DNA from 3 places in the Corynebacterium sp. UMB9976 genome. Region 2 is predicted to be linked to each of the others. Evidence: predicted binding sites of a transcription regulator. Region 2 holds the regulator's gene; each other region holds the start of a gene.

Region 1 (6,986 bases), on a different contig from region 2:
ATGGACTTCGCCGCCTCGATCACGCCCGGGTCGATGGTGACCAGGTTCTGCTCCACGATGCGGGCCGCGCCGAAGGTCGCGGCGATCACCATGCCCAACACCGCGGCCTTCAGACCGATACGGCTACCCACCAGGGCGTCGCTCAACGGACCGATGGCGGTGAGCAAGATGATGAACGGAATCGGGCGAACAAAGTTCACCAGGAAGTTAATCACCCAGTAGATGGGCTTATTCGACAGCACCCCGCCCGGGCGGGTGGTGTACAGCAGCATGCCGAAGACCAGGCCCAGCAGGCCACCGATGACGAGGGTGGCCAGCACCATCGTCAGGGTGTCGTAGATCGCCTGGGTGAAAGTGCCGCCCAGCCGGTCCCAGTCCATCGCGGCGAGCACGAGGGTGTCCGGGGACGCGGTGGCAGGGGCGGTAGCGGCTGTGGTGGCGGTGGAGCCCGCGGCGGTCGGGAAAGTAGTCAGCGCGCTCATCGGATCTCCTCAATATCGGTTCGCTGGGACAGGTCGGCGTAGAACTTCTCGATCGCTGCCTCACCGGCGGCGTCCTGAGCGGTCACGCGCACGGTCAGGCGGCCGAAGGAGTGGTTCTGCAGGGTGGTGACCCCGCCGTGGACGATGTTCACGCTCACATCCGTAGCCGAGAGCTCGGAGACGGCGTCGAAGAAGCCCACACCCTGGTTCATCGTGATGGTGAACAGGCGGCCGTCGCCGGCCTGCAGGGCGTCCGCCTCCACGTTGTCCGGGGTGTTGCGCAGGGAGGTAGCCACGAAGTTCTTCGCGACCTCCGTCTGCGGGTTGGAGAAGACCTCGTAGACCGAGCCCTGCTCCACCACGCGGGCGTTGGACATGACGACCACCTGGTCGGCGATGGAGCGGACGACCTCCATCTCGTGGGTGATCACCACGATGGTGATGCCCAGCTCCTCGTTGACGCGGCGCAGCAGCGCGAGCACGTCGCGGGTGGTGGAGGGGTCCAGCGCGCTGGTTGCCTCGTCGGCGAGCAGCAGGCTCGGGTTCGTCGCCAGGGCGCGGGCGATGCCCACGCGTTGCTTCTGGCCGCCGGAGAGCTGCTCCGGGTAGCTGCGGCCCTTATCAGCCAGCCCCACGAACTCCAGCAGCTCGGCGACGCGCGCCTCGCGCTCGGCCTTCGGCATGCCCTGCAGCTTCAGAGGGTAGGCGATGTTGCCCGCCACGGTGCGGGAGGAGAACAGGTTGAACTGCTGGAAGATCATGCCGATATCGGAGCGCAGCTTGCGCATCTCCGGTTCCTTCAGCGGGACGATGTCCTGCCCGTCGAGCAGGATCTCGCCGCTGGTTGGCTTGTCCAGCCCGTTGATCTGGCGCACCAGCGTGGACTTGCCCGCGCCGGAGTAGCCGATGATGCCCACGATGGAGCCCGGCTGGATGGTGATGTTCACGTCCTCCAGAGCGGTGATCGACTTGCGTCCCTGCTTGAAGACCTTGTGGACGTTGCGAAATTCGATTCCCGTTCCCGTGCGGTCGCCCCGCGGGGTTGCGGGGCCGGCCGTGTCGGGGGCGGCGGATGTGCCTTGGGCCATTGGGGTGCCTTCCGGTTTAAAAGGCGTGCCTCGGCTGGCGGGCTGGTGGGCCGGCCATGCGAGACACGCCTTTTTGGGGGTTGGGTTTTACTGCTCCTTGAGCTTCTGCTGGGTGGTGTCCAGCACCTTCTGCAGCTCATCGCCGGACATGGTCACGGCGACGGAGGTGCCCTTGGTCTGCTCGTCGATGGCGTCCTGGACCGGCTTGGAGTGCCAGATCTCGACGAGCTTCTTCAGGTCCTCTTCGTCCTTGCGGTCCTTGGTGGTCACGAAGCCGTTGATGTACGGCTGTGCCTCCTCCTTCTCCGGGTCGTCCTGGAAGATGGCGGTCTTCGGGTCGATGTCCGCGCGGTCCAGGAAGGAGTTGTTGACGATGGCCGGGGTGCCGTCGAGCCAGGAGGTAGCGGTCTGGGCTGCGTCGACCGGGGTGACCTTGATCTTGGACTTGTCGGTGTCGATGTCAGCCGGGGTCGGGGTCAGCAGACCTTCCTTCTTCAGGGTGACCAGGCCAGCCTGGACGAGGACGTTGATGGCGCGGCCCTGGTTGGTGGAGTCGTTCGGGATGGCGACCTCGCCAGCCTTCTCGACGTCCTTCAGGTCGGAGTGGTCCTTGTAGTACAGGCCCAGCGGCAGGATCTCGGTGGCGCCGACCGGTGCGAGGTCGGTGTTGTTGCCGTTGTTGTACTCGGCCAGGAACATCATGTGCTGGAAGTTGTTGACGTCGATCTCGCCGTCGGTCAGCGCACGGTTCGGGATGGAGTAGTCGTTGAAGGACTTGATCTCGGTCTTCAGGCCGGCGTTATCCAGCTCCTGCTTGAAGACCTGCCACTGCTTCTGCTCGGAGTCGGTGGTGCCGATGACGATGGTGTCGTCGTCGTTGCCGCCGGAGCAGGCCACGAGGCTGAAGCTGGTGGTCAGGGCGATCGTCGCGGCCAGGGCCTTGCGTCGAAGAGTCATGGTGATCCTCCTAGATCTGGGGGTGTCCGCCGTGTGCCGTCGTTGGCACGGGTGTTTTTTGTTTGGCGGGTCACTGTTTGTTGAAGGCAAATTTAGCACCGTGGGGCAGCATGGACAACTTGGTCTATTTTCTTGTCATTTATGCACGTGGTGTCGTCGATTTCTGCCTTGAGGGAATGGCGGTACTGGGGCGGTAGGCAGGGGTGAACGCTGCGCTATATCGAATGGGTGTTTGATTTAGGGTAGGGTTCTTTCCGTGACGTATACGCGCGGATTCAACAACCCCAAGGCCCTCAGTTGGTCGCGGATCGAGCGTATTCTTTCGGGGAAAACCACAGGTGAGAGCGTTGAAGCCCGATCTCGGAACGAGGTGGGGCGTGGCGAGCAGGGCGGTGGCCGACGTGGCGATTACCCCGGCGAGGCCCAGTCCGCGGAGCGGCTTGACCTCAGGCGCGGGAAGCAGCCTGATGGGATCCGCGGGGCGCGAACCGCGGCGGGGGAACCTGGGGGTAGGGCGCGCGCAGCCGCAGCGCACGTGGAGTTCGCGGAGCTGCGCGCCGCCAGCAGCTATCACTTCCTCCACGGCGCCAGCGAACCCGAGGAACTGGTGGAGCAGGCCATCGCACTCGGCATCACCGCGCTGGCCTGCCTCGACCGGGACGGCATGTACGGTGCTGCGCGCTTCGCCACCGCCGCCGCAGAGGCAGAGGGCGAGCTCAAGACCGTCTTCGGGGCGGAGCTCAGCCTCGACGGGGCTCAGGCCCCCGGCCTGGCGGTGCTCTGCCGCGGCCAGGAGGGCTACCGGCGGCTTAGCCGCAGCATCACCACCGCCCGGATGACCCACCGGGATAAGGACGCGGTCGAATACCCCAGCCTCGACGAGCTCGCCGAAGCAGCCGGCGGGCACTGGCGCGTCCTCATCGACGCCGCCCAACTCGCCACCCCCGGCCGGGCTGCTGAACTGCTCGACGCCTTCGGTGCGCAACACTGCCTCGTGCAGCTGCAGCTGAGCATGGACCCGGCCGACGTGGACCACAACCAGGCCCTCCACGCCTTCGCCACCACCCACGGGCTGCGCGAGATCCTCTCCTCGCAGCCCACCTGCGCGACCCCCAGCCAGGCCCGCCTGGCTGGGGCCAAAGCCGCCCTACGGCGGCGCTGGGACGTCGCCCGCGCCGAACCCGTTACCCACCCCATGGGCGGATCCTGGCTGCGCTCCGGGGCGGAACTGCGACAGCTCGCCGGGGACTGCGCCTGGCTCGCGGAAGCCACCGCAACCAGCGTGGACGTCGCCGAAGAATGCGCCTTCACACTCAACCTCGTCGCCCCGGAACTACCGCACTTCCCCGTGCCGGAAGGCCACAGCGAGATGTCCTGGCTCCGCGAGCTCGTGGAAAGAAACGGCACCCACCGCTACGGGTGGCGCGGCTCCACCGCAGCGGCGCAGAAGGCCTGGGAGGTCATCGACCGGGAGCTCGACGTCATCGAAAAACTGGGCTTCCCCGGCTACTTCCTCATCGTCCACGACATCGTCGACCACTGCCACAGCAACAACATCCTCTGCCAGGGGCGCGGCTCGGCGGCGAACTCCGCCGTCTGCTTCGCACTCGGCATCACCTCCGTCGACGCCGTCGCCGCCGGCCTGCTCTTCGAACGCTTCCTCTCCCCGGAACGCGAAGGGCCGCCGGACATCGACCTCGACATCGAATCCGGACGTCGCGAGGAGGTCATCCAGTACGTCTACCGCCGCTACGGGCGGGATAACGCCGCCCAGGTCGCGAACGTCATCACCTACCGGCGCAAGGGGGCGCTGCGGGATGCCGCCCGCGCGCTCGGCTACCCGGCAGGCCAGGTGGATGCCTGGACCCGAGGTACCGCCGAGGCGCCCGAGCGGGTGCGGCAGCTTGCTGAACAGCTGATCGGCCAGCCCCGCCACCTGGGTATCCACTCCGGCGGCATGGTCATCTGCGACCGCCCCATCGCGGACGTCGTACCCACCGAGTGGGCGCGCATGGAGAACCGCTCCGTGGTGCAGTGGGATAAGGACGACTGCGCGGCCGTCGGACTGGTGAAATTCGACCTACTAGGCCTGGGCATGCTCGAAGCCCTGCATCATGCCATTGACCAGGTGGCCATCCACCGCGGCCGCCACATCGAGCTGTGGCGCCTGGCCCCGACCGAGGAAGCGGTCTACGAGATGCTCAGCCGCGCCGACGCGGTGGGCGTATTCCAGGTGGAGTCCCGCGCCCAGATGAACACCCTGCCCCGCCTGCGCCCCCGGCGCTTCTACGACCTGGTCGTGCAGGTCGCGCTGATCCGCCCCGGCCCCATCCAGGGTGGGTCGGTCCACCCGTTCATCCGGCGGCGCAACGGCCTGGAACCGGTGACCTTCGACCACCCGTGCCTGGAGCCCGCGCTCGGCAAGACCCTCGGCATCCCGCTGTTCCAGGAACAGCTGATGCAGGTCGTGGTGGATGCCGCCGGGTTCACTGCGGCGGAGGCCGATACGCTGCGCCGCGCGATGGGCTCCAAGCGTTCCCCGGAGCGGATGGCGCGGCTCAAGGAGCGCTTCGATGAGGGCCTGGAGCGCACCAACGGGATCGCCGGGGAGGTCGCGGACCGGTTGTGGGAGAAGATCACGGCGTTTGCGGCCTATGGCTTCCCGGAGTCCCACTCCCAGTCCTTCGCCGCACTCGTCTACTACTCCGCGTGGTTTAAGTACCACTATCCGGCGGAGTTCTGCGTGGCGCTGCTGCGCGCCCAGCCGATGGGATTCTACTCGCCGCAGTCGCTGATCGCGGACGCCCGCCGCCACGGGGTGCGGATCCTGCCGGTGTGCGTCAACGCTTCCGGGGTGCAGGCGGACACGGATCTCTCGGCAGGTTCTGCTGCGTCTTCTTCCTCTTCTTTTGACGACGTCAACCGCGCCCGCGGGGTGCACGGGCTGGGGCGGGGCACCGCGGAGCCCATCGGTGCGATCCGGCTGGGGCTGGCATCCATCGCGGGGATCAGCGAGGAGGCGGCCGAGCGGATCGTCGCCACGCGGGAAGAGAAGGGGGAGTACCGGCAGGTCAGCGACCTCTCCCGGGAAGCCGGGCTCAGCGTGGCGCAGGTGGCGGCCCTGGCGCGGGCCGGGGCCTTAGAGAGCCTCGGGCTGGATCGGCGGCAGGCGGTGTGGGCAGCGGGGCTGGCGGCCACGGAGCGGGAGGGCATGCTGCCGGGGACGTCCGCCCCGTCGGTTCCCGCGCTGCCTGGCATGAGCGCCTTCGAGCTGGCTGCCGCGGACCTCGCGGCCACGTCGGTGACCCCGGACGGGCACCCCGTTGAGCTGCTGCGGGGCCAGCTTTCCCAGTGGCACGACCTGCCGGTGCGTGCCGGGGTGCGTCGCGGGCAACGCCGGGGTGGGGCGGCGGTGGTGCCCGCCGTGGATCTGCTGCACGTGCCGGATGGTTCGCGGATCCGGGTGGCCGGGGTGATCACGCACCGGCAGCGCCCGGCCACTGCGGGCGGGGTCGTCTTCCTCGGGGTGGAGGACGAGACCGGCATCGCGAACGTGATGCTCACCCAGGGCTTATGGAAGAAACAGCGGCAGGTGGCGATGACAGCGCGCATCGTGGTGGTCCGGGGGATCGTGCATAACGCGGAGGGTGCGGCCAGTGTTACCGCCGACCTGCTGGAGGCCGTGGAGCCGGAGCTGGGTGGTGCCGCGGCGCTGGGTAGCCCGTCGCGGGATTTCCGCTGAAGTGCCCCGGAGCTGGCTACCGGGTCGGCCGTGGTCGCGGCCCTGGTCGGCGGCGGTGATGGTGAGGACATGCCTGTGGCCGGGGGAGGCGGGGGCGATCACAACGTGGGGAATAACACTTATGCGATTCACCGATTGACAATCAGCGCGCCCACCCTTCAAGATCGGGGGAATGACCACCCCTAGCCCTTCCGGGCGCCCCACCAGCCAGCGGCGCTATATGCTGCGGCGAATCATCGCCCTCGCGCTGGCAGCCGTGGCCATTGGGCTCGCCGCCGGGGCCGGGGTGTGGCTGCAGAAAAATACCGGCTGGAGCGTCGACTACCTCACCCGAAAAAGCCGACACAGCCTGGTCAGCGAACGCACCGAGCACGAATCCGCCGTGGCCATCCCGGAGCGCTCGAGCCGGACGGCGGGGACCAGCAACGACCGCACCCCGGGGGCAGGCGGTACCGGGGAGGACCAGGCCGGCGCGGGCAGTGAGCCCAGCACCCGTGGGGGTAGCGGGGGAGAAGCCAGCCAGGGTGCTGCCACGGACCCAGCCACGAGCACCAGCCCCGCGCCCGTGCTGCGCAATACCCAACACTCCGCCCCGCTGCGGGGTGCCCCACGCCCCGGGCACAATGGCCAAGTCCAGCTGACATCGGGCGGACTGAACCGCCAGGCAGTGTTGCATGTGCCCGCCGACGCCCTGCCCCGCCAGTCCCAGACCACCCG
Region 2 (6,986 bases):
CCGGGTGGGGTCGTTAAGCCTGAGGAGCGCCTCTCGTGGCCACGCACCATCGGCGTGGGTATGCAGCACGTCATCGCGATGTTCGGTGCGACCCTCCTGGTGCCGACGATCACGGGTTTCCCGGTGAACACCACCCTGCTGTTCTCCGGACTCGGGACGATCCTCTTCCTGTTGGTGACCCGCAACCGACTACCGTCCTACCTCGGTTCCTCCTTCGCCTTCCTCGCCCCGCTGGCGGCAACCCAAGCGGAGGGTTTCGCGGCACAGCTCGGCGGAATTGTGGCCACCGGTGCGCTGCTGTTCGTGATCGGTCTCGTGGTCCAGCTCGCCGGACGCCAGGTGCTGGATGCCGTGATGCCGCCGGCGGTGACTGGTGCGATCGTGGCCCTGATTGGGTTGAACCTCGCTCCCACCTCGACGGGAAACGTCCAGGAGCAGCCATTGATCGCCGGCGTGACGCTGCTGGGGATCCTCCTGTTCACAGTGATGGGCCGCGGAATGGTGGCGCGACTCGGAATTCTTTTGGGCGTGCTGACCGGTTGGGGCTTCGCCTTCCTTTCGGGCGGTGTTTCTGAGGAGGCGCGGCAGCACGTGGGTGAGGCCGCGTGGATCGGCTTCCCGCACTTCGAGACCCCGGAATTCACGGTGACCGCCGTGACGATCACGCTGCCAGTGGTGGTCGTCCTCATCGCTGAGAACGTCGGCCATGTGAAGGCCGTGTCGACGATGACTAGCCGTAACCTCGACGATCTTGCAGGCAAGGCGTTGATGGCCGATGGCATGTCCACGGTGCTAGCTGGATCCGGTGGTGGATCCGGTACCACCACGTATGCGGAGAACATCGGCGTGATGGCGGCGACGAAGGTGTACTCCTCGGCCGCGTATTGGGTGGCTGCCGCAACGGCGATCGTGCTGGCCTTCATCCCGAAGTTTGGCGCCGCGATTCTTACCATCCCGGTGGGCGTGTTGGGCGGGGCAACGCTCGTGCTCTACGGCATGATCGGCCTGCTCGGGGTGCGCATTTGGATGGATAACGAGGTCTCGCTGACGGACCCGGTGAACCTCACCGCTGCTGCGGTGGCGATGATCGTCGGCATCGGCAACCTGACTCTGAACGTGGGCTCCATCCCGATGGAGGGCATTGCTTGGGGCTCGGTGGGCATCATCCTGGGCTACCCGGTGCTGCGCTACCTCTACGACAACTTCGGCGAGGGGCGCTACATCTCGTAGCGCTAAGTCCCGTGAGGGGGTGCCTGTCGTTGCGGATCGGATGGGAGCTGCCTGCGGGGGAGGCTTGGCCTGGGCGAAGCAGGGGGCGGGGCTGCCGACCCCGGTGCGTGTGGGAGTTCGGGAGCCCGGCAGCTACCCTTGCTGGTCGACGACCACCGTTTGAATGCCAGTGTCGTTGAGTTGGGCGATGAATCCTTCGGGGGCGGAGCTATCGGTGATGACCACATCGATCTTCTCCGGTTCGGCGAAGCTCACGATGTAGTCCAGGCCGAATTTCGTCGAATCGCACAGGGTGACCACCTTGTCTGAATAGGCAATCATCGCGCGCTTAATGGCGGCCTCGGCCGCGTCGTGGGTGGACAGCCCGTGAGTGAGGGTGAAGGCGTCGGTGCCGATGAACGCCACATCAGCGTGCAACAGCGCCAATGTCTGGAGGGCAACATCTCCCACCACCGCCTGCGACTGGGCGCGGATCTTGCCACCCAGCAGCTGCACCTTGATGCGGGGGTCGGTGGAGAGTAACAGTGCGTTGTGCGGCGAGTTCGTCACGACGGACAGGGAGTAGTTCTTGTCGATGCTCTCGGCATGCTCGACGATGGCCTCGGCGATCATCGCCGTGGTGGTTCCGGAGTCCAGGAAGATGGTTCCGCCGTCGAGGGGAACGAACTGCACTGCGGCCCTGCCGATCGCATGCTTGGCGAGCGCGGCGGAGTGTTTCCGCGTCTCCAGGGGGACGTAGTCGGTCTGGAATTGCCGTGCCGGGACGGCCCCGCCGTGGACCCGGTAGAGCTTGCCCTCGGCCGTAAGCTGGGCTAAGTCCCGACGGATGGTTTCGGCCGTGACCCCAAACTGGGCCGCGAGTTCGGTGACGGTGACCTTGCCCTGCACGGCGGCAAGCGAGGTGATTTGTCGACGACGCTGAGCTGAAAGCACGCTTAGATACCCACTTAATCCAAAAACTTGGGTTAGATCTTGCGCAGGACCGCGGAGACTTTACCGAGGATCTGCGCTTCATTGCCGGCGATTGGTTCGAACAGATCGTTGTGGGGGAGCAGCCACACACCGTCCTCATCGTGGTGCAGTTCCTTGACCGTGGCCTCCCCGTCGATCATGGCGGCGACAAAGTCACCCTGATCTGCGGTCGGCTGCGAGCGGACCACAACCCAGTCGGAGTCGTAGATGCCCGCATCGCGCATGGACTCGCCGACCACCTGCAAGAGGAAAAGCTCGTCGGAAGTACCGACCAGCTCGGCGGGGAGTGGGAACTGCGCTTCCACGTTCTGCTCCGCCAGGATCGGATTGCCGGCGGCGATTTGGCCGACGACGGGCACGTACGTCGCTGCGGGGCGGTCGTCGGAGACGGGAGCGGGGGTGGTCTTGGGCTGCTTCCGCGGCACGGGCTTCACGAGGCCGGGGTTGGTGTGGTCCTCGTAGCCTCGAACATCGAATGCGCGAGGCTTGTTGTCCTCCCGGCGCAGGTAGCCCTTCTCCTCAAGTTGCTTGAGTTGGTAGGACACCGAGGATGTGGATTGGAGACCGACAGCATCTGCGATTTCGCGGATGCTTGGGGGATAGCCCCGGAGAACCGTGGAGTCCTTGATGACCTCCAGGATGCGGCGTTGGCGGGAGCTCAGGTTGCCCTTGATCTTCGCATCTGCAGCGCTCTTCTTGGGGCGGCCTGGGCGCCGACGGGGGGACTCGGGGGACGTCGTCACGGTGAACTCTCCTTGCGGCCCGGGCGGCAGTCAGCTGCGTGTGCCACCTGGCTTGTGATTGAAAACTTATGCTCCCGCGTTCGAGGGAGGCCTCGACCGCGCTGGCACCCACTGTATCACCTGCATGTTCGATATTTGGGGTAAAACGCTCGACTTTCTTCGAACGTGCGTGCTATATTTTCGATGTAGCCGCCTAGAACACCCGTTCGATACATGTGAGGCGGTGTTGGGGCGCTGTCCCTAGCGGATGATTCACTCCTATCCAACGGCTGGTTACCGGTGATTCATCGGAAAGATCAGCGCTGATGATCGGAATTCGAACGAGGAAGGAATCTACTATGACTCTCGTTAAGAACGTTTCCCACGCCCCTGCGGCTGCGTCTCGCGCCGGTCGACGCGTCGCTATTCCAACTGAGCGGGTCCTGTTCGAAGGTTCCGAGTCGCTTTCCGGGGTCGTTTCACCTGGCGTCGGCAAGAATGTACGTTCGAATACCCATGGTGAGGGGCGGGCCTTCACTCCGAACTTCGTGCAGCAGCGTCGCTTCGCTCACCCGGTAGCGAATGCTCGTTCCCAGCGGGTCATGGCTTCGCAGGCCTCTGCACTTCGCCGTGGAATGGATATTGCCAACCGGGTGGCCACTTCCCGGGGTGGGGTGCTGCTGAGTGGAATTGCATTGGTACTCAGCCTTGGACTGTCTCCGTTGGCGATGGGCCAGGGTGGTGACGAGCAGGCTCCTGCCGCCACCGCGGCCGTGTCTGAGATCGCGTCAGCCGAGGCGGCGGACTAGCCATCTTCCGCTCGGCTTGGCGGAGTAGTGCCGTGGCGATCGAATTGGGGGGGGAACTGTGGAATCCGCCGGGGCGCTTTTTCTGCGTGCTGGGCATAAACTAGTGGCGTGCTGTGCCCAAGTTGTCGCTGTGAAGATTCCCGTGTTGTGGACTCCCGAGTTGTCGAAGGCGGAATTGCCATCCGCCGCCGCCGGGAGTGCCTGCAATGCCTCACTCGGTTCACCACCATGGAGCGCTCGGTCCTTCTCGTAACGAAGCGCAACGGGGTGACGGAGGAATTCAGCCGCGAGAAGGTCATCAAGGGTGTAAGGCAAGCCTGCCAGGGACGCGATGTGTCAGACGACGACCTCAAGCTGCTCGCCCACGAGGTTGAGCAGAGCGTTCGTGCGGACTACGGATCCCAGGTCAACGCCCACGACATTGGCCTGGCGATCCTGCCTCCGCTGCGCCGACTCGACGAAGTCGCCTACCTCCGCTTCGCCTCCGTGTATAAGTCCTTCAGCTCCTCCGAGGACTTCGAGGCAGAGATCGCATTGCTGCGCAGCCAGCACCAGGGCAACCCTCCGCACCCGGGCAACTAAAACCGAGACCATAGCGCCGTCCCCGGCGCTCACGCTCCCGGCGCACCACGGACTAGCGGATCTGACCGGCAGCCTTGCGAACCCGCTGCAGTGATGCGCTGCGTGCAGTGCCCAAATGCTGGGCAAACAGAGCCACCATGAGCTCCTCGATCAGCCAACGCAGGTCCTTGACCTGGGGCGAAGCCTGCCGGGCGCTGGGCAGGCGATCCACCGTCTGCTGATAAATCTTCATCGCTTCCGCCAGCTCCTCCGCCAGCTCCGCCTCGCGATCAGGATCCCGCTCCAGCAGTGCCAGCCTCCCCTTCATAGCCTCGACGTACCGGGGGACGTGCCGGAGGCGCTGAATGCCCCACGTGACCAGACTGTGGTCCGCGGCGTACAACTGCACCTGCTTTTTCATCTCCGCAATCGCGGGACCATCCCACTGCTCCAGCTCCGAGGAGATGTCCTGGATGGCTAATGCAGCAGGGGCGAATGCAACCAGGATCTGGCGCACCAGACCAGGAGCCTGCTGGCGGGCCGTCTGGCAGGCCCGTTCGCACTCGTCAGGGGTTCTGATCACCGGGCCAACCTTCTCCAGAAGCTGGCGGCACGCCGCCGTGCGCGCATCGTCCACCAACGCCTCAATACCACCGTTCGGATAGTTCTCCAGCGCCACGCGCTGGCGCAACGGCAGCCCCTTGAGCATCTGTCCGGCGGAAATCGGGGTGGCCTCGGCCATCAGGCTTAGCACCGTCGAGAACTGCTGAGCCTTCGCCGCGTGCTCGGTGGGGAAGGCCTTGAGCTCGAAACGCGTGCTGCGGTGACCCGTCTTGCCAGCGGAGAAGCTGGCAACCAGTGCGGGGAAAGCGTTCACGGCCTGGCCGTCGACGACGGTCTCGATGGACTCAGGGATATCGCCGATGCTTTCGGCCGACCACTCATCAGCGTGCTGAAGCACGCCACCCACGCCGGCCCCGCCCTGAGGTGCCTTCTGCTTCCCGCCAGTGCCACGGCCCTTCTTGCCAGCTGCGCCCGCACCCTTCTGGTGCACCTTGGCGTCCAGCGGGCTGGCAGCCGTAGAACCCTGGCCACCACGCAGGGACCGAGCACTCGCCGCCGCAATCGCCTGGCGGACATCACCGGCCAGCTCCCGCTGGAGTGCGACGATGTCCCGGCCGGTGCGCACCACATTGCCGCGGCGGTCAATAACCGCAAAATTCATGCGCAGGTGGTCGGGCACCTTGGTCCAGTCGAAGTCCGTGGCGTTGATGCCCCGACCGCCCAGCGAGCGCAGCGCATCGGCCAGCGACTCATCGATCGCCCCGTCGTAGGGCGTCATGGCCTCCAGCGCCCGTGCTGCGAAATCCGTTGCCGGGACCACCGACTTGCGGATCGCCTTGGGCAGGGAACGGATGAGCGCCACCGCTAGCTCGTGACGCATGCCCGGAACCAACCACTGCGTGATTTCGGGGTCGATGTTCGCCAACAGGGGCAGTGGAACCTGCATGGTGATGCCGTCGCGCGGATCGGTGGGGTCGAAGACATACTCCAGGTCGAACTCCAGGCTGCCCTGCCGCCAGGTATCCGGGAACTCATTGGCCTCCGCGGCCCCTTCGTGCGAATCGATGAGCGCGTCGAGCGAAAAATCCAGCAGGTCTGGCTTCTTGTGGCGTGCCTTCTTCCACCAGGAATCAAAATGTCGGCTGGAGATGATGTCTGCGGGCAGGCGGGCGTCGTAAAAAGAAAACAGGGCATCATCGTCGATCACGATGTCCCGGCGACGGGCCTTATCCTCCAGCTTCTCGGCTTGCTCAAGAAGCTCCTGATTGTGGCGGTAGAACTTGTGGCGCGTCTCCCAGTCGCCCTCGACCAGCGCCTTGCGGATGAACATATCCCGCGCCAGCTCCGGGTCAATCCGGCCCAGGTTGACGCGTCGCTCCGTGACGACGGGGAGTCCAAGCAGGAGGGCCTTTTCGTAGACCATCGCCGCACCCCGCTTCGATGACCAGTGCGGCTCCGAGTGGGTGTACTTCACCATGTGGGGCGCGATTGATTCCACCCACTCCGGGCGGATCGGCCCCACCGTTCGGGCGAAAATCCGGGATGTCTCGACCAGCTCCGCGGCCATGATCCACTGCGGTGGTTTCTTCGCCACATGGGAGCTCGGGTGTACCACAAAGTGCGAATTGCGGGGGCCGGTGAACTGGCGGCTCTCGCCCTCCCGCATGCCGATGTGGCTGATCAGCCCGGCCAGCAGGGCTCGGTGGACATCATCTTCGGCGATGGGCTCGCCGTCGAAGGTCAGCTGCCGGACATGCCGAATATTCGGCACGGACCAGCGCAGCTCCTTGGCGATATTGAGCAGCTGACGAACCAGATCCGCCCACTCCAGGACACGCAAGTAGTGGATGAACTCCCGCTGGCAGAGCTTGCGGAACTGGTTACCGCTGAGCTCGGCGCGCTGCTGTTGCAGGTAGCTCCACAGCTTCAAGGTGGAGATGAAGTCCGAGTTCGCCTTGAAACGCGCGTGGAGCTCATCGGCCTGCTGCTGCTTCTCCAGCGGCCGTTCCCGGACGTCCTGGATGGATAGCGCAGCGACGATGACGGTGACCTGATCCAGGATGTTCAGCCGGTGGGCGGCGACCATCATGCGCGCCAAGCGGGGGTCGGTCGGGATGCGAGACATGTC
Region 3 (6,986 bases), on a different contig from region 2:
GCGGCCAGTTACGGTCGCGGCGCGGCGGGCGGAGCCGGATTCGCTTCGGCGGGTGCCGCCGGTGCGGGCTGTGCTGCTGGTGGCGCCGGCGGTGCCGGCTGCTCGCCGTTGGCCGGGGCCGGAGCTGGTGCGGGGGCTGGGGCGCCGTGGCCCTGGTTGGCATATGGCAGGTCCCCGGAGTTCATGTTGCCGGCTGCTTCCGCACCCGCCGGGCTAGAAGGCGCCAGCCCCGGGACGTTGCGGGTCTCCTCCGGGGAGGACGTTGCCTCGCGAGTTCGCTTATTCCCGGTGACGTCGACGACCCGGCGATCCTTGGAGTTATCCGCCTCGCGACGCTGGTCAACCTTGTCGCCCTTGGTCTCCAGAATGCCTGCCTGCCCCGGGGCAACCATGCCCAGCTCGGCGGCCTTCGCGGACAGGTTCTGCGCGGACTTCGCCTTTTCGACGTCTCGCTCCAGCGTGGTGATCTCGTTAGCCAGCGTCTTGGATTTGGCCTCTGCGTCCGTGATCTGGAAGGTCTTCTCCGTCGTCATGCCGGCGAGCAGCATGACGGCGGCGGTGCCGATGATGCACGCGGCAACGGCGAAGGCCACGAAGCGGAAGACCCGGGAGTTTTCCTGCTTGATGGGCTGCAGGCGGCGGCCGCGTTCCGAGACGCGCTGCTGCGAGCCGAGGCGGCCACGGTAGGCCGGAGCGCGGTGCAGGCTGCGACGGGGCTTGGCCGGCTGCCGCTTGAGCGAACGGGGTGCGCTGGTGCGCAGCTCTGCTCGCTCGACCTTGGTGGCAGTCCTGGGGTGCTCCTTCAGCATTCCGGGAGTGGTCATATCCTGTCCTTTGCCTGGTTCTTCGGGCTCGTTGTGGGCTTCGTGGTGCGGTGCGCGGTTGTTGTTGAGGTTTCTGTCGGGCTATTCGGTCCACTTACTGTGGCGACGCCAGCGGGTAGTGTGGCCCGTCTGTTCCGGAGGTGTGGGCGCCTATTCGCCGCGCTGCCCGGACCCTCACGGGGGCGGATCTGGAGTTTTCAGCGATCTCTTGCTCGCTGGCTTTCTCCGCCCCGCGAGTGAGGAGCTCGAACTCCGGTTCGGTGCCGGGCAGCTCGACTGGCAGCCCGGGCGGCGTTGTGGACTCGGTCATGCCCTTGAGCTGTTGTTTGACGATCTTGTCCTCGAGGGACTGGTAGCTCATGAAGACCCCGGCGCCGTCGACACGGAGCCAGCTGAAGGCTGCCGGGATGACGAGCTCGAGGCTTTCCAGCTCCGCGTTAACCTCGATCCGTAGTGCCTGGAAGGTTCGCTTGGCGGGGTGCCCGCCGGTCCGTCGTGCCGCGGCTGGGATGGTTGCGTAGAGCAGGTCCACGAGGCGCGCGGAGTTGTCGAAGGGCTGCTTCTCGCGCTCGCGGATGACAGCGGAGGCGATCTTGCCCGCGAACTTCTCATCGCCATAGCGCTTGAGGATGCGGGCAAGCTCGCCGTGCTCGTAGGTGTTGAGGATCTCCGCCGCAGTCAGCCGGCTGCTGGGGTCCATGCGCATGTCCAGTGGGGCGTCGACACGGTAGGCGAAACCGCGATCCTCCTGGTCCAGCTGCATGGAGGACACCCCGAGGTCGAACAGGAACCCGGAGATCCCCTGCTCACAGATGTCGACCGGGAAGCCAGGGTCCTCGGAGAAGTGCTCTAGTGCCTCACCGATGCCATCGAAGCGAGTCTGGTAGCTGAAGAAGCGCTGACCGAAGCGCTCGAGGCGGGCGCGGGCCTCAGCAAGCGCGTTGGGATCGCGATCCAGCCCGATGACGATGGCATTGGGGTAGGCCTCGAGGAATGCTTCGGTGTGGCCTCCGGCCCCCAGGGTGCCGTCCACGATGATGGGCTGAGCTGGGGCGCTGCCTGCGGTCACACCGATGCCGACGAGTTCGACCATGCGCTGCCGCATGACGGGAACGTGGCCTGGGCTGCTTGGATCGTGGGGGGTGTTCGCTGCCACGGTCACGCTCCTCTGGGCTCGTCGGTGGGTTACTTCGGGTGAGCGCCTGCCTGTGGGTCGGGCGCCGTCAAACTGCTTGGGGTTTTTGTCTTGGGTTGATATGAACAGGGCCTTACCTGCGCGGGCGTGGGCTTGATGTTGGGGAAGTGCATCAAACGGTCACGTCTTCCGCTCAGGCAAGGGCCTGCACACATCACGGGGATCGCCGGCGTGATCGTGGCCGGTCGATGTGGCATGGCGGGCTAGAGGAAATTCGCGAAGGCTTCGTCGTCGCCTGCGGCGAAATCTGCCTCGTGGGCTGCGCTGTACTCCTCCCAAGCCTGGGCATCCCAGATCTCGAGGAAGTCCACCGAGCCGATGACGACGCACTCCTTCTTCAGCCCCGCGTATTCGCGGTGCGCTGCGGAGACGGAGATGCGCCCCTGCGAGTCGAGGTCCTGCTCGTCCGCGCTTGCCGCGAGGTTTCGCACGAAAGCGCGAGCTTGCGGGTTGCTACGGCTCGCGGCCGCGGCCTTGCGGGCCCGGAGGAGGAACTCCTCGCGGGGGTAGATCGCGAGGCTGTGATCCTGCCCCTTAACGACCATCAGGCCGTCCTTGAGTTCCTCGCGGAATTTCGCAGGGAGGGTGAGTCGCCCTTTGTCGTCGAGCTTCGGCGTGAAGGTGCCAAAGAACATGTCTTGTGACCCCTTTCGCCGTTTTCTCGTGCAGCCATGCCATGTTTTCGCTGTGAAGTTATCCGTGGCTCTTGCGGTGCGTCCGATCTGGACCCGCGGGCTACCTACATTCAGGAAGCCCCCTCAATCACCAACATGCCCCACTTTACCCCACCTTGCGCCACCATAACCACCCAGCTGGCGTGTTTAGGCGTGTTTTTTCTCAAGCCAGCGAAACAACCTGCAGGTTCACGACAGAGACCGGTGGGGAGCGCGAACTTTCCGCCACCGAAATCCGATCCACAAGGCCCAAAAATGGCGCCTTTCATGGTGGCTTTGACTTTAAATAACGCCAATTCGAGTCTCAGCGGGTCGAGAGTGGGTGAAAGTGGGGATTCGGAAGAAGGCACGAAAAAACCCTCGCCATGTGGCGAGGGCTCTCGGGCTGGGGCCCGCTAGTTCACCGCGGGGCTTAGCGCTCGAAACGCTTGCGGAACTTATCCTCCATGCGGTCCCCCAGACCGCCATCCCCCTGCCGGACAGCTCCGCCAGCGGAAACCCGACGAGGCTTCGTGCTCTTCGCTGGAGCCGGGGAATCGCCGTTATTCAGCGCGATCATTCCGCCACCCAGCATGACCAGGAAGCCTGCAACGCTCAGGATCACGAACCACAGGGAGACCTGCGCCAGAGCGACACCGCCGACCAGCAGACAGATGCCGAGCATGATCAGCGAGATCGAACGGATATCGAAGCGCACCCCCGACGGCGCCGAGTCATCCCCGCCCTGAGCAAAGCGCGGATCCTCCGCGATCAAAGCCCGCTCGATCTCTGCGAGCATCTGCTTTTCTTGTTCCGAGAGAGCCATGACAGTCCTCGTTTCCCTCTACTGATCCTCCGCGTGGCCACAACAACGCAGCACGCGACCTGATAACCCACTGTAGCGCGCTTCAGATCTTCATTTACTCCGGCGGAAGATCGCGCCAACGCCGCAGTCTGCTGGAAGCCACCCCGCCGCAGCGAGGCTTCCCCATGCTTTAGTTACTACTCGATTCCCCACTCTAACCAATGAGCAGGATTAAGTCAGCCCCAAAGCCCTAGGCAGCCTGTAGGCCAAGGCCCAGCTCCATTCGCACACGCTCCAGGAGTTCGACAGAATCCGAGTACACCTCCTGAAACGAAGAATCTGCCACATCACGCTCGAGGCCGATATCTGCCCGCTCCGCCAGCCTGGCGTGTTGCTCGAAAGAGTCAGCCCAGCCGCCGAGGTCAGGTCGCACCGCCCGGAGACGCAGCCACGCCGAACCGGCCGGAAGCCTGCGACGAGCCGGCCGCTCGGCGTCGATAACAGCACCTGCAGCACGTAGCCCGGCGCGATAGGCGTAGACAACAGCCCGCGGCAGATCCCCTTGACCATAAGCCTCGTTCGCCAACACGAGTTGGGCTTCCGCGCGCATCAAAAATTCCGCTGGATTGGGACGCAGCGTCCCCCTTGTCTTCGACATCACAGCCATCGCCACTCCCACCTTTCGAGAACTTCCGTTTCGCAATTTGCACCCCTGACGTTAAAGCTCGGCGCAGACACCCCCGCCCACTATTCGAACACGTGTTCTAATTACGCTTTAGCATCTCCCGTTGCACACCCTCGCGCTTGATACGTGGGACGATATCCCTATGAGCCAGCCCATCGCGCAACCCGACCAGGATCACCTCGTCTCCCTCGCACCCATCAGCCGCGCGGTCTTCCTGCGACGCCTCGATGAACTCGTTGCTTTGCACCTCAAGGCCATGGGGTATCCGCCGGAGGCATTTCGACAACGGCGCAGCCTGTGGCTCAGCAACGCCAACCACCCACACTTCACGAGCCTGGTAGCGCTCTTACACTCACCGGCGGAAGAACCGGATCCAGCCAACCCTGCGCAGAAGATCGTGGGTGTCTGCTTTGGCTTCCAGGGAAGCCGAGGAACGTGGTGGTACCAGCAGGTCAGCTACGGCCTGCTGGCTTCAGGCATGCCGCCGGAGGACGTCACCGAGACTCTGTCGAGCTACACCGAGATTTCGGAGATCCATGTTCTTCCGCGATTTCAGGGCTCCGGCATCGGCACCCGGCTATTAACGGAGGTCCTGGGCATCCTGCCCACCCGCGACGCAATGCTCTCCACCCCGGAGGTGCCCGGCGAGAATAATCACGCGTGGCGCCTCTACCGCAGCCTGGGCTTCACCGATCTACTGCGGGAACACCGCTTCCCTGGCGATCCCCGCCCCTTCGGCATCCTTCGCAAGCGCCTGCACAACGCCCCAGGCGACCCCACCACGGTGAGGGAACCAGCGTCAGACGCGGACCGGGTAGCACGCTAGCCCCCGCGCGCCGGTCCGGGGCAGACTTGCCCAGCAGCTGCCCCACCCCACGGGGCGAACGCACCGGTAGGCGTCGCCGGTGAGCTAGCGAACCATGTCCTGGCCGTAACCCGGCCCCCATGCTGGCGCCATCCCCAGGTTGTGCAGCACGTCCTGGGTCGCCCGCACGTTATTCATGGTCATGAAGTGCAGGTTCGGCGCGCCCTCTGCAATGAGACGCTCACTCATCTCGGTGGTGATGTCGATGCCGACCTCGCGGACCGCATCACGGTTGGCAACCTCATCGCCAGCAGCGGCCTTCTCCAGGCGCTCCAGGATCTTCACGGGAACCTCGCCACCCGCCAGTTCCATTTGGCGGCGCACGGAACGGATCGAGGTGATCGGCATGAGTCCCGGAATCACGGGCTTTGCCCCGTGGATCGGGTCGGCGGCGGCGAGCCTATCGCGCAGCCGGAGGTAGTTCTCCACGTCGAAGAACATCTGGGTAATCGAGTAGTCCGCCCCCAGCCGGAGCTTGTGCAGGGTCACCTGCGTGTCCTGCTCCAGGTCCTCGGCCCGGTAGTGCCCCTCCGGGAAGCTGGCGATACCGATATCGAAGTTTTCGCACTCCGGGGTGTTGCGGATCAGTTCGATGAGGTCGGAGGCATAGTTCAGCCCGCCCGGTGTGGGCTGCCATGCTCCGAGCGGGTCCCCCGGCGGATCGCCGCGCAGGGCGAGCACGTTCGTCATGCCGCGACGGGCGTAGTCCTGGAGCATGGCGCGCAGCTCGTCGGCCGAGTGGTCCACCAGGGTGAGGTGCATGAGGGTGGTCAGTGGCTTGGCCGCCAGCTGTTGGGCGACCTCCATCGTGCGCTCCCGGGTGGAGCCACCGGCCCCGTAGGTGATGGACGCGAAGCTCACGCCGAGGTCGTGGAAGGCCTCCGCAGCGTTCCACAGCCGGGTTTGGGCGGCATCGTCGCGCGGGGGCATGAATTCAACGGAGAACGGGATCTTACCGGGGCTGTAGCCACGGATAGCTTCGCTCACTGGAACTTGGAGCGTGGGCTGTGGTGGTGTGCCCGGCAGCGGTGAGGTCTTCTCGTGGTGACCGTGGGGGTTGGATGCAGACATGAAGAAAATCATAGTAGACATCTCTGTCTAGGTCGCGTTCCGGGCTAACACTCGCGTGCCGTCGGGTTCCCCCACCCCCACTGACCTATCCGGCACCCACCCCGGTTGCGCCTGTTCGCCGGTGTCTGCAGCGACCTTTAGACTATGAGGCACAAGATCGAACCTTCAAAGCAGGGCGCTTCGTGCGCTGCTCACTCAGCATCCACGCCCCGCCCTGCCCCACAGCCCCGAAAGGTGTGCTCCCTGTGACCACTCCGTCCTCCCCGCATGGCCTGTCGACGATCTCCCAGCCGCCGGTTGCGAACCAGCTAGCCGGTTGGGACCTGCGCTCACCGCTGAAGGACGTTCCGGCTGCTGTCGACCGTGCCCTGGACGCCTATTTCGACCACAGTGCGGCGGAGTTTTCCGCGATCGCGCCCGAGTTCAACGACGCCATGGCGGTGTTGCGGGGCTTCGTCATGGGCGGTGGCAAACGCGTCCGACCGACCTTCGCTTGGGCTGGTTTCCGCGCCGGCCTGGAAGGTGGCGGGGCCGATGGCAGCAGCATTCAGGACGTCGACCCGGCGACCGTGCTGCTGGCTCTCAGTGCTCTCGAGTTTGTTCAGGCGTGTGCGCTGATCCACGATGACATCATCGACGAGTCCGATACCCGCCGAGGCAACCCCACCACCCACCGAGTGTTTGAAAGCCAACACCGCGAGCGCGACTGGTTTGGATCCCCGGAACACTACGGCATCAGCCAGGCCATTCTGGCTGGTGACCTCGCGTTGAGCTGGGCGGATGATCTGCTCGCCACCGCGGGACTGAGCCCAGCGATTGTCGAGCGGGTGCGGGATCCTTGGCGTGCGATGCGTACCGAGGTGATCGCCGGCCAGCAGCTGGACATCG

Evidence for each region. The regulator LexA, encoded in region 2, represses DNA repair genes until DNA is damaged. The targets are predictions, from matches to a motif close to CGAACANNTGTTCG.
Region 1: a site for LexA is predicted at 2,749-2,762, ahead of QP140_RS03245 (error-prone DNA polymerase). Genes of this name have one in related genera too.
Region 3: a site for LexA is predicted at 4,230-4,243, ahead of QP140_RS01935 (SAV_6107 family HEPN domain-containing protein). Genes of this name have one in related genera too.

What each region holds. Positions count from the first base shown of each region.
Region 1 covers NZ_JASODY010000003.1:120,781-127,766, reverse strand. Annotated here, with positions in the region: gene QP140_RS03260 (methionine ABC transporter permease) at 1-380, opposite strand, end outside; gene QP140_RS03255 (methionine ABC transporter ATP-binding protein) at 479-1,570, opposite strand; gene QP140_RS03250 (MetQ/NlpA family ABC transporter substrate-binding protein) at 1,658-2,527, opposite strand; gene QP140_RS03245 (error-prone DNA polymerase) at 2,784-6,269, shown strand; gene QP140_RS03240 (alpha/beta hydrolase family esterase) at 6,442-6,986, shown strand, end outside.
Region 2 covers NZ_JASODY010000001.1:229,502-236,487, reverse strand. Annotated here, with positions in the region: gene QP140_RS01110 (uracil-xanthine permease family protein) at 1-1,230, shown strand, start outside; gene QP140_RS01105 (DeoR/GlpR family DNA-binding transcription regulator) at 1,363-2,163, opposite strand; gene lexA (transcriptional repressor LexA) at 2,196-2,945, opposite strand; gene QP140_RS01095 (cell wall hydrolase) at 3,284-3,733, shown strand; gene nrdR (transcriptional regulator NrdR) at 3,842-4,315, shown strand; gene hrpA (ATP-dependent RNA helicase HrpA) at 4,368-6,986, opposite strand, start outside.
Region 3 covers NZ_JASODY010000002.1:55,256-62,241, forward strand. Annotated here, with positions in the region: gene QP140_RS01915 (hypothetical protein) at 9-824, opposite strand; gene rsmH (16S rRNA (cytosine(1402)-N(4))-methyltransferase RsmH) at 919-1,980, opposite strand; gene mraZ (division/cell wall cluster transcriptional repressor MraZ) at 2,223-2,654, opposite strand; gene QP140_RS01930 (DUF3040 domain-containing protein) at 3,106-3,498, opposite strand; gene QP140_RS01935 (SAV_6107 family HEPN domain-containing protein) at 3,728-4,135, opposite strand; gene QP140_RS01940 (GNAT family N-acetyltransferase) at 4,305-4,988, shown strand; gene QP140_RS01945 (methylenetetrahydrofolate reductase) at 5,073-6,098, opposite strand; gene QP140_RS01950 (polyprenyl synthetase family protein) at 6,344-6,986, shown strand, end outside.